Regions from separate parts of the Angustibacter aerolatus genome, predicted to be linked through region 1. Evidence: riboswitches for the same ligand, from Rfam matches in the RefSeq annotation. Region 1 holds a riboswitch; the other holds the start of a gene.
The links. A riboswitch is a leader RNA that binds a small molecule or an ion and turns the genes downstream of it on or off. The one in region 1 is predicted to bind S-adenosylmethionine.
Positions count from the first base shown of each region.

Region 2: another riboswitch for S-adenosylmethionine. It lies ahead of ACYVI6_RS17700 (aminotransferase class V-fold PLP-dependent enzyme); the one in region 1 lies ahead of ACYVI6_RS12525 (ABC transporter substrate-binding protein).

Region 1 covers NZ_BAAHBM010000052.1:17,980-23,780, reverse strand. The annotation lists partial or broken gene menD (2-succinyl-5-enolpyruvyl-6-hydroxy-3-cyclohexene-1-carboxylic-acid synthase) at 1-508, opposite strand, end outside; gene ACYVI6_RS12540 (GNAT family N-acetyltransferase) at 540-962, opposite strand; gene ACYVI6_RS12535 (o-succinylbenzoate synthase) at 965-1,942, opposite strand; gene ACYVI6_RS12530 (1,4-dihydroxy-2-naphthoyl-CoA synthase) at 1,961-2,884, shown strand; SAM riboswitch class I at 2,981-3,070, shown strand; gene ACYVI6_RS12525 (ABC transporter substrate-binding protein) at 3,300-4,151, shown strand; gene ACYVI6_RS12520 (amino acid ABC transporter permease) at 4,228-5,004, shown strand; gene ACYVI6_RS12515 (amino acid ABC transporter ATP-binding protein) at 5,001-5,756, shown strand; gene ACYVI6_RS12510 (YciI family protein) at 5,770-5,801, opposite strand, start outside.
Region 2 covers NZ_BAAHBM010000131.1:404-6,204, reverse strand. The annotation lists gene ACYVI6_RS17710 (acyltransferase family protein) at 11-1,147, opposite strand; gene ACYVI6_RS17705 (ribose-phosphate diphosphokinase) at 1,255-2,211, shown strand; gene ACYVI6_RS17700 (aminotransferase class V-fold PLP-dependent enzyme) at 2,224-3,627, opposite strand; SAM riboswitch class IV at 3,665-3,776, opposite strand; gene ACYVI6_RS17695 (glycoside hydrolase family 43 protein) at 3,854-4,783, opposite strand; partial or broken gene ACYVI6_RS17690 (family 43 glycosylhydrolase) at 4,983-5,801, shown strand, end outside.

The DNA.
Region 1 (5,801 bases):
CCGGACCGGGGGCGCCGCCGTCCGCACCGGTGGCCGCGGCGACCATCCGGCTCACCGTCGACCGCCACCCCGGCACCTGGCCCGGCCGCGCGTCCGGCGTCCCGAGGTCGTGCGCCCAGCGCGGCGCGTCGCCGAACACCCCCACCTGCCGCGTGGTCTGGTTCGCCCCGGTGCCGCGCAGCTCGGGCGGGCGGTCGGCGCTCAGCACCAGCAGCGGCCGCCCGGTGTGCGCGGCCTCGAGCACCGCCGGGTGCAGGTTCACCACCGCGGTGCCGGACGTCGTCACGACCGGCACCGGCACGCCGCCGGTCGCCAGGCCGAGCGCGAGGAAACCGGCCGACCGCTCGTCGGTGCGCACGTGCAGCTCGAGGCGGCCCGCGGCGTCGGCGGCGTGCAGCGCGTAGGCCAGCGGCGCCGAGCGCGACCCGGGGCACAGCACCGCGTGCCGCACGCCGTGCCGCACCAGCTCGTCGACCAGCACGGTGGCGCACGCCGTCGAGGGGTTCACCGGCGGATCATCCCGCAGCGACCGGTGGCGCTCACGCGCGGACGCGCTTCGACAGGTACTCGGCCGAGGCCCGGTACCCGAGGGCCGCGTAGAAGTCCTGGGCCCGCCGGGTCGCCAGCGCCACCAGGCCGGCACCGTGCCCGGCGGCCCACTCCTCCGCCGCGGCCGTCAGCGCCCGGCCGGTGCCTCGCCGCTGGTGCCGGACGTCGACCGCGAGCTCCTCGATCCAGCAGACCGGCCCGTTCGCGAAGAAGGTCTGGTGCACGAAGGCCAGCAGGTACCCCACGACGTCCCCGTCCTGGTCGGCCACCAGCAGCAGCGCCGCCCGGTCGGCCAGCAGCGCCGGCCACGCGCGGTCGAACGCGGCGGCGTCCGGCTCGAAGCTCGTCGCGGTGGCGGCCGCCAGCACCTGCACGCCCGCGGCGTCACCGGGCCGCGCCGGCCGCACCAGCACGGTCACAGCAGGGCCCAGCAGCGCGCCAGCCGGTCGAGCCACCAGTCGCGACGGTCGGGCGGAGCGGCGACCTCGTCGAGGCGATCCGGGTCGACCGTGGCGGCGGCCGGCAGCGAGCCGCCGCGGGGGCGCAGCGGGGTCGAGGTGACGTCGTGCTCGAACAGGCCGACGGTGCCGAGGCCGCACGCGAACGGCAGGCTGGGCAGCGCGGCGGCCAGGGCGACGCCGGCCGCGATGCCCACCGACGTGTCGAGCGCCGAGGACACCACCACGGGCAGCCCGCACGCCGCGGCGACCTCCAGCGCGGCCGGCACCCCGCCGAGCGGCGCCACCTTGACCACCACGACGTCGGCGCTGCCCGCGGCCGCGACCCGCAGCGGGTCCTCGGCCTTGCGGATGCTCTCGTCGGCGGCCACCAGCACGTCGGTGCCGTCGGCCGCCAGCAGCAGCCGCAGCTCGCCCAGCTCCTCGAGGGTGGCGCACGGCTGCTCGGCGTACTCCAGGTCGTGCCGCGCCAGCCGGGCCAGCGCCCGCCGCGCGTCGTCCACCGACCAGCCGCCGTTCGCGTCGACGCGCACGCGGCCCCCGGCGCCCAGCAGCCGCCGCACCTCGCCGACGCGCGCCACGTCGTCGTCGAGCGACTGGCCGGGCTCGGCGACCTTCACCTTCGCCGTGGTGCACCCGTCGAACCGGGCCAGCACGCCCTCGACGTCGGCCGGGCCGACGGCCGGCACGGTGGCGTTGACCGGCACGTGGTCGCGCACCGCCCGCGGCACCGGGGCGGTGGCCGACGCGAGGGCCGACCGCAGCCAGCGCGCCGCCTCGACGTCGTCGTACTCGACGAACGGCGAGAACTCGCCCCAGCCGGCCGGGCCGCGCAGCAGCAGCGCCTCGCGCGTGGTGATGCCGCGGAACCGCACGCGCATCGGCAGGCTCACGACGCGCGCCGTCCGCACCAGCGTCTCCAGGTCGGGCTGCACGCGCCTATCCTCGCCGACGTGCGCAACGAGCCCGTCAGCGAGACCTTCGACCCGTCCGCGTGGACGCCGGTCGCCGGCTTCGAGTTCACCGACGTCACCTACCACCGCGCCGTCGACACCGGTGCCGTGCGCATCGCGTTCGACCGGCCGGAGGTGCGCAACGCCTTCCGGCCGCACACCGTCGACGAGCTGTACCGCGCGCTCGACCACGCCCGCATGACACCCGACGTCGGGTGCGTGCTGCTCACCGGCAACGGCCCGAGCCCCAAGGACGGCGGCCGCGCCTTCTGCTCCGGCGGCGACCAGCGCATCCGCGGCCGCAGCGGCTACCAGTACGCGGACGGCGAGACCGCCGAGACGGTCGACGAGGCCCGGGTGAAGGCGGCCGGCGGGCGCCTGCACGTGCTCGAGGTGCAGCGGCTCATCCGCACGATGCCCAAGGTGGTCATCGCCGTCGTCAACGGGTGGGCGGCCGGCGGCGGCCACAGCCTGCACGTCGTCTGCGACCTCACGATCGCCAGCCGCGAGCACGCCCGCTTCAAGCAGACCGACGCCGACGTCGGCTCGTTCGACGCCGGCTACGGCTCGGCCTACCTGGCGCGCATGGTCGGCCAGAAGGCCGCGCGCGAGATCTTCTTCCTGGGCCGCACCTACGACGCCGAGACCATGCAGCGCATGGGCGCCGTCAACGAGGTCGCCGACCACGCCGAGCTCGAGGCCACCGCGCTGCAGTGGGCCCGCGAGATCAACGGCAAGAGCCCCACCGCGCAGCGCATGCTGAAGTACGCCTTCAACCTGGTGGACGACGGCCTCATGGGTCAGCAGGTCTTCGCCGGCGAGGCCACCCGCCTCGCCTACATGACCGACGAGGCCGTCGAGGGCCGCGACGCCTTCCTGCAGAAGCGCGACCCCGACTGGACGCCCTTCCCCTGGTACTTCTGACCCAGAACGCTTGCAGGACAACGGGTGTGTCGAGGGACACACCGGGGCGCCCGGTCTCGATTTGGCGGACGGCGCGAGCGGGTGCGACGATCGACCTGCCCATCCAGAGCGACCGAGAGACCTGGCTCGTCGACGTCGCAGCAACCGCCCCTCGGGGTGAGGTGCTACCGCCAGGACCGATGGAGGACCACCCCGTGACGCCCCGCTCCACCCTGTGCTCGCGCCGGCACGTCGACCTCTGCCGCACCAGCGGCATGCTCTGTCGGCTCCGTCGAGCCTGACCGCACCCACCACCCCCTCGGCCTCGGCGCGCTGACGCGTCGGGGCTGCTGCGGCGCGCCTCGGGCCCGCCGCGACGAACCCCCGTGGACGCCAAGAGCGTTCTGCCACACCACATCTGGAGATCCCTGTGCGCTTGTCCCGTCTCGTGCCCGCCGTCACCGCCGCCTCCCTCGCGGTGCTGCTCGCCGCCTGCGGCGGTGGCTCCTCGGCGTCGAAGGCCGCGAGCAACCCGTACGACCTGCAGCAGCCCGGCACCCTGCGCGTCGGCACGCTGACCGACGCGCCGCCGAACGTGTACTTGAAGGACGGCAAGTTCACTGGCTTCGACAACGACCTGCTGACCGCGGTCGCGGCGAAGGTCGGGCTCAAGGTGCAGTTCGCCGGCACCGACTTCTCGGCGCTGCTGGCGCAGGTGAACGCGGGCCGCTTCGACGTCGGCAGCTCGTCGATCACCATCACCGAGGCCCGCAAGAAGACCGTGGACTTCGGCAACGGCTACGACTTCGGCTACTTCGGTCTGGACGTGCCCGCCGGCTCGACGGTGAAGGGCTTCGACCAGCTGCAGGGCAAGCGCGTCGTCGTCGTCCAGGGCACCGTGCAGGACGACTACGCGACGAAGCAGAACCTCGACCCGGTGCGCGTGCCCGACTACAACGCGGCGCTGAACCAGCTGCGCACCCAGACGTCCGACGCGTGGATCGCGCCCGCCGAGATCGGCGAGAAGTCGGCGAAGGACAGCAAGGGCAAGATCGTGGTCGCCGCGACCGAGCTCAGCCCCGCCCCGACGGCGTTCGCGGTGAAGCGCGGCAACACGAAGCTGAAGGCCGCGCTGGACAAGGGTCTCGACGAGGTCATCGCCGACGGCACCTGGACGAAGCTGCAGGAGCAGTACTACCCGGGCCGCCCGGTGCCGGCCGACTTCGAGCCCGGGAGCGGCACCGTGAAGTTCCCGCCGGTCACCGCGAGCGCGACCGCGACGTCCTGACCGACGCACCGCACCGACACCCGGCCGGGTGGTCCGCACCCGCGGGCCGCCCGGCCACTGCACCAGGGAGACCCGCATGGAGACGCTGCGCACCGTCTGGCAGACGTTCTTCGACCTCGACGCCATGCGCGAGGCGCTGCCCGACATGCTCACGGTCGGGCTCCGCAACACGCTCGTGCTGGCGATCGCGTCGGCGGTGCTCGGCACCGTGCTGGGTCTGCTGCTCGCGACCGCCGGACTGGCCCGCACCCGTTGGCTGCGCTGGCCGGCGCGCGTCTACACCGACCTGTTCCGCGGCCTGCCGGTGGCCGTGACGATCCTGCTGGTCGGCGTCGGCCTGGCACCCGTGGGGCTCGCGCTGTGGGGCCCGAACCCGTACCCGCTCGGCATCCTGGCGCTCGGCCTGGTGGCGGCGGCGTACATGGGCGAGATCTTCCGGTCGGGCATCCAGAGCGTCGAGGCCGGCCAGCTCGAGGCCAGCCGCGCCCTCGGGTTCTCGCACCGTCAGGCGATGCGGCTGGTGATCGTGCCGCAGGGCGTGCGTCGCGTGCTGCCGGCCTGGGTGAACCAGCTCATCGCGCTCATCAAGGACTCGAGCCTGGTCTACTTCCTCGGCCTGCTCGCCAGCCAGCGCGAGCTGTTCCGCATCGGCCAGGACTACGCCGCCAACACCGGCAACGCGTCGGCGCTCGTCCTCGCCGGGCTCGTGTACCTCGTGATCACCGTGCCGCTCACGCACGCCGTGAACGCGGTCGACCGGCGGCTGCGCGAGGGGCGTCCCGCCGACGGCGTCGAGGCACCGGACGACGACGCAGCCCTCACCGCCGACCCGACGACCGGAGCCGCCCGATGAGCACCTCCCCCACCGCGACGTCGACGGACGCGCTGTCGGTGACGCTCGACGACGTGCACCTGGCCTTCGGTCGCAACCAGGTGCTGCGCGGCGTCAGCCTGCACGTGCCGGCCGGCACCACCACGTGCGTCGTCGGTCCGTCCGGCTCCGGCAAGTCGACGGCGCTGCGCATCGTGAACCGCCTGCTGGAGCCCGACTCGGGCGACCTGCTCGTCGACGGCCGCAGCGTGCTCGCGGACGACGTCGACGAGCACCGCAAGCGCATCGGCATGGTGTTCCAGCAGTTCAACCTGTTCCCGCACCGCACGGTGCTCGACAACGTGACGCTCGCGCTGCGCCACCTGCGCGGGCTCTCACCGGACGCCGCAGAGCACGTCGCGCTGCAGCGGCTCGACGCGGTCGGGTTGCGGCACAAGGCCTCCAGCCGTCCCGCACAGCTCTCGGGCGGTCAGCAGCAGCGCGTCGCCATCGCCCGTGCGCTCGCCCTCGAGCCGCGCGTCATGCTGTTCGACGAGGCGACGTCGGCGCTCGACCCCGAGCTGGTGAAGGGCGTGCTCGCCCTCATGGCCGACCTCGCGAGCGGCGGCATGACGATGCTCGTCGTGACGCACGAGATGGGCTTCGCCCGCGAGGTCGCCGACCAGGTGGCGTTCGTGGACGGCGGCGTGGTGGTCGAGCACGGCGAGCCGGCGCAGCTGTTCGACGCTCCGCGCACCGAGCGGCTGCAGCGGTTCCTCTCGCGCGTGCTCTGACCACCCGCCGACGTCAGGACGTCGCGCCCGGCCGCCCCTTGAAGC
Region 2 (5,801 bases), on a different contig from region 1:
CCCGGCTGCCTCACCCGTTCGGTGCACCGACCGGCTGCCGCGGCGCTGACGCAGCGTGACGCGTGCGGGCCCGCAGCAGCCCCCGCGCCGGCACCTCGACGGCGCGGCGCAGCAGCAGCGCGACCGCCCCCAGCACCAGCGCGTCGAGCACCAGCACCAGCGCGCCCGCGGCGCTGCCCCGGCCGTCGGCCAGCGGGTGCACGACCGAGCGCAGCAGCGGCTGCACCAGCACGTGGGTCATGTAGAGGCAGTACGACGCCTCGCCCCACAGCACCGACCAGCGGGTCGAGAGCACCGCCGCGAGCGGCCCGGTGCCGGCGGCCAGCAGCAGCACCAGCAGCGCGAAGGCCGGTGCCAGCCAGTACCCGCCGCCGTGCGAGCGCGGCACGAGCAGCACGACGAGCACCAGTGCGACCGCCACCGGCAGCGCCGCCCGGCCGATGCCGCGCGGCGCCTGCTGGTGCACCCGCACGAGCAGCACGCCGGCCACGAACTCGACCACCACCCGCAGCAGCCCGGCGTGCGGCACGTTGCCGTTGGGCAGCGCGAACAGCGCGAAGACCAGCAGCATCACCGCGTACAGCCCGGCCGCGCCGGCCAGCGCCGTGCCGGCCCGGCGCACGCGGGCGAACCCGAGCAGCAGCAGCGGGCAGAGCAGGTAGACCAGCCACTCGGCGCTGATCGACCAGGCCGGGGCGTTGAAGCTCGGCCGGTCGCTGAACCACAGGTGCGTCATGGTGAGGTTCTCGACGTACGCCGCCGGGGTGCGCCGGTGCCCGTCCGCCGAGACGCCGAGCGCCCCGACCGCCGCGGCGTAGAGCAGGTCGGCGTGCAGCGTCACCACCTGCACCGGCCACACTCTGGCCACCCGGTTCTGCACGAAGTCGCGGGCCTCGCGCGGGCGCCAGCGGTCGAGCCGGTGGCCGTAGTTGTAGGCCAGCACGAAGCCGGACAGCACGAAGAACACGTCCACGCCGAGGTAGCCCGACGCCAGCAGCGGGTCGAGGTGACGCGCCGGCGGCACCAGCCGCTCGACGTCCGCCCGGTAGTGGAACAGCACCACCCAGACCGCCGCCACGGCACGCAACCCGGTCAGCGCCGCGATGGACGGCGGTCGGCCGGCCGGCTCGGCGGTGGTGTGGCGCATCACCTCCAGGGTGGCAGGCCGCCCCCGCACCCGCCCGCCGTAGACTCCCCGGGCCGGGCGGCTCGCCCGGGCGCGCGCAGCCCACCACCCCACGGAGCCCCGCCCCCATGAGCGAGATCGTCGTCTTCAGCGGCAGCGCGCACACCGAGCTGGCCGCCGAGATCTGCGCCGAGATCGGCGTCGAGCTGGCCCCCACGACGCTGCAGCGCTTCAGCAACGACTGCATGCAGGTGCAGCTGCGGGCCAACTGCCGCCAGCGCGACGTGTTCATCGTGCAGCCGCTCGTGCCGCCGGTGCAGGAGCACCTGATGGAGCTGCTGCTCATGCTCGACGCCGCCCGGGGCGCCTCGGCGGCGAGCATCACCGCCGTCATCCCGCACTACGCCTACGCGCGCAGCGACAAGAAGGACGCGCCGCGCATCTCGATCGGCGGCCGGCTGGTGGCCGACCTCATCGCCACGGCGGGCGCCGACCGCGTGGTGACGATGGCGCTGCACGCCCCGCAGGTGCACGGGTTCTTCTCGGTGCCGGTCGACCACCTGTCGGCGATCGGCGACCTGGCGATGCACTACCGCGGTCGCGACCTGTCGAACACCGTCGTGGTCTCCCCCGACCTCGGCAACGCCAAGGCGGCCACCGCGTTCGCCCGGCTGCTCGACGTGCCGGTCGCCGCCGGCTCGAAGCAGCGGCTGGCCGACGACCGCGTGGTCATCGACATGATCGTCGGCGACGTCGACGGCAAGGACGTCATCGTGCTCGACGACGAGATCGCCACCGGCGGCTCGGTCGTCGAGCTGCTCGAGGCGCTGCGCTCCCGGCACGTGCGCACCGTCTCGCTGGCGTGCACCCACGGCCTGTTCACCGGCCCGGCCATCGAGCGGCTCTCGGCCCGCGACGACGTCACCGAGGTGGTCACCACCAACACCGTGCCGCAGGCCGGGCACTACGGGCTGCCGCACCTCGAGGTCCGCTCGGTCGCGCCGGTCTTCGCCGAGGCGATCAGCCGCATCCACCTCGGCGAGTCGGTGTCGAGCCTGTTCTCCGACGTCCCCACCCACGGCTAGGGCGGGCAGACCCTAGCTCTCGCAGGGACTCGCGCCCGCGGGGCCGGCGCTGTCGCCCGCCCAGGCCGGCAGCGGGCGCGGGTCGGGGCTCGGCGCCCAGCGACCCTCGGTGCGGGCGTAGGTCCACGAGGGGCCGTGCGCGACCAGCTCGGCGACGGCGGCCACCAGCCGGTCGACGTCCTCGGTGCGCGAGCCGACGCCGACGCTGGCCCGCACCGCCCCGGCGTCGAGCCCGAGGTGGGCGAGCAGCGGGTGCGCGCAGAACCGGCCGTCGCGGACGCCGATGCCGTGCTCGGCCGACAGGTACGCGGCGACCAGCCCCGCGTCGACCCCGTCGACCGTGAAGGTGACGACGCCGATCGAGGGGGCGTCGTCGGCGAAGACCCGGTGCACCTCGACGCCGTCGAGCGCGGTCAGCCCGTGCACCAGCCGCTCGCGCAGCGCCGCCTCGTGCACCTCGAGCGCCGCCTCGGGCAGCGCGCCCAGCGCCTCGCAAGCGGCGGCCAGCGCCACCGCGCCGAGCACGTTCGGGGTGCCGCCCTCGTGCCGCGCCGGGGCGCACGCCCACTGCGTCTGCTCGACGTCGACCTGCACGACGGCGCCGCCGCCGGCCAGGTGCGGTGTGCCGCGGTCGAGCCAGTCGCGCCGGCCGACCAGCGCGCCCGCGCCGTACGGCGCGTAGAGCTTGTGGCCGCTGAACGCCACGTAGTCGGCGCCGCTCTCGGTGAGGCTGATCCGGCGGTGCGGGGCGAGCTGGGCGGCGTCGACCACCACGCGGGCGCCGTGCCGGTGCGCGAGCCGCACCAGGCGGTCGACGGGCAGCTCCTCGCCGGTGACGTTCGACGCGCCGGTGACGGCGAGCAGCGCGGCCGGGCGCTCGGCCAGCACCCGCTCGAGCTCGGCGAGCGTGCCCTCCAGCGTCGGCTGCGTGGCGACGGCGCGGTGCGGTCGGGCCTGCCAGGGCAGCAGGTTCGCGTGGTGCTCGAGGTCGAGGAACACCACGTCGCCCCACGTCGGCAGACAGCCCGCGAGCAGGTTCAGCGCATCGGTGGTGTTGCGGGTCAGCACGACGACGTCGCCGGGCCGGGCGCCCACGAAGCCGCCGATCGTGCGGCGGCTCTGCTCGAGCGCCGACGTCGACACCTGCGAGGCCCAGCCGGCACCGCGGTGCACGCTCGCGTAGTACGGCAGCGCGGCGGTGACGCGCGCGGCCACCGACTCGAGGCACTGGGCGCTCGCGGCCTGGTCGAGGTTCACGTGCCGCACGGTCCGACCGTCGACGAGCGGCGCGGCCAGGTCGGCGCCGACCACCGGCAGCAGTGGCCCTGCCCCCGGCCAGTCGGACGCCGGGGCGCCGGGACGGGTAGCAGGACGGGCGACGGTGCGGGGTGTGGTCGGGCGGGCGATGGTCGACATGACGTCTCCACGACGGGTCAGGGACCCACGTGCCGCAGGTCCGCGCTTGCGCCGGCACCTCGCCGACGCCAGGTCCTCACCCGGGGCACCCCGCCGCGGAGGAGGGTTGCCGGCCAGCAAGCCGGGGCTGAACGCTGGCACTCGTGACCTACGTCAGAAGGTATCGGCAGCCCGCGCCGCCGGTCCACCCTTCGAGCCGCATCTTCTCGACCTGCGAGACGCCGGGCTAGCGCTCGAGCGTCGTCGGCCCCGTCGACGGGCCGTCCACGACCGGGCCGTCCGGCGTCCACCGGATCGGGTCGAGGCACATCCGGCGGGCCGTCTGCTCGACGTCCCACGCGTGGTAGACCATCACGTCGAGCCCGTCGGGCGTGGTGACCACGCTGTTGTGGCCGGGCCCGACGACGCCTGGCACGCTGCGCAGCAGCGGCTCCCGCGCGGTCTCGACCCAGGGCCCGTCGGGGCGGTCGGCCACAGCGTGCGCGACGCCGTACGTCGGCTCCTGCCACGACCCGCCGGAGTAGAAGAGGTGGTAGCGGCCGCCGCGGTGCACGACGAACGGCCCCTCCAGCGTGTGCCAGTCGTAGACCTTCCCGTACATCGAGCGCTGCCGCTGGTACAGCTGCCAGTCGCCGGTCGGCTCGAGCACCGCGGTCGTCGGGCCGGCGAGCCGGGTCATGCCGTCGAGCCTGGCGACGGCGAGCATGGTGCCGACCCGCTCGGTGTCGAGCACGTCGCGGGCGAAGAACAGCCACCAGTCGCCGTCGGCGTCGCGGAAGGGGTGCGGGTCGATGGCGAAGCGCTCCCCCTCGGTGAGCACGTGCCCGGTGTCGCGGTACGGGCCGACCGGGTCGTCGGCCACCGCGACCCGCACCTGGTGCCCGACGTCGCCGGTGCCGGCCGAGTAGTACATCCACCAGCGGCCCTCGGCGTGCGCGACCTCGGGCGCCCAGTAGTCGGTACCCAGCCCGGGCACCTGCTCCAGCGCCCCGCCGACGCTGCGCCAGTGCACGAGGTCGTCCGAGCGCAGCACCTCGAAGGCCCGCCCGTCGACCGTGCGCCCGGTGCCGAAGGCGACGTACCCGTCGTCGGTGCGGAGCACGAACGGGTCGGCGAGGTAGCCGTCGTGCACCGGGTTCGCGTAGCTGGTCGGCATGGTCTTGATGCTGCCACCGGCGGCCGCGGGCGCCCACCGAGCGGGCCCCGACAGGAGCGCCGACCGGGTGGTGCCCGGGCGTGCCCGCTTCGTGACCTGTCCGTGACCGAAGTCGGGTGCATGGACGGCGATCGGGTGGGTACGGGCGCAGCGCACGCGGACGACGACGTCCGCGGCACCGGGCGACGAAGGAGCCGCCATGAGGCGCAGCGCACGACCCGCAGCACGCCGGACGGCGCTGGCGGCCCTGCTCGCGACGGGCCTGGCCGTGCCCGCCGCGCAGGCCGCGACGCCCGCCGACCGGACGCAGCCGGCCACCTACCGCAACCCCGTCTCGCAGGGCTTCGCCGACACCTTCGCCGACCCCTCCCTGCTGCGCGGCAAGGACGGCTGGTGGTACGCCGTCGGCACCTCCGACCCGCTGCGCGAGGGCGAGGGCACGCCGCACCAGATCCCGATCGCCCGCTCGCGCGACCTCGTGAGCTGGACGCACGTCGGCGACGCCTTCACCGCGGCCACCCGTCCGGCCTGGGCCACCGCGGACGCCGGCCTCTGGGCGCCCGACCTGCGCTACGTCGACGGCGAGTACCGCATGTACTACGTGGTCACCGACACCACCGTCACCCCCGAGTCGGGTGACAACGCGATCGGCGTCGCGACCGCCCCGACCCCCGCGGGCCCGTGGACCGACAGCGGTGCACCGGTGGTCGCCCCGCGGCACGGCGCCGGCGGCTCGGGCGACTTCCTGTGGACGTTCGACCCGAACGTGGTGACCGACGCCGACGGCACCCAGTGGCTGATGTACGGCTCGTACTACGGCGGGATCTTCGTGGTGCGGCTGAGCGCCGACGGCCGCAGCACCGTCGGCACGGCGACGCGCATCGCGATCGACAACAAGTTCGAGGGCGCCTACGCCGTGCACCGCGGCGGGTACTGGTACCTGTTCGCCTCGACCGCCAACTGCTGCGCCGGCCCGACCACCGGGTACTCGGTGCAGGTCGGGCGCTCGCGCTCGGTG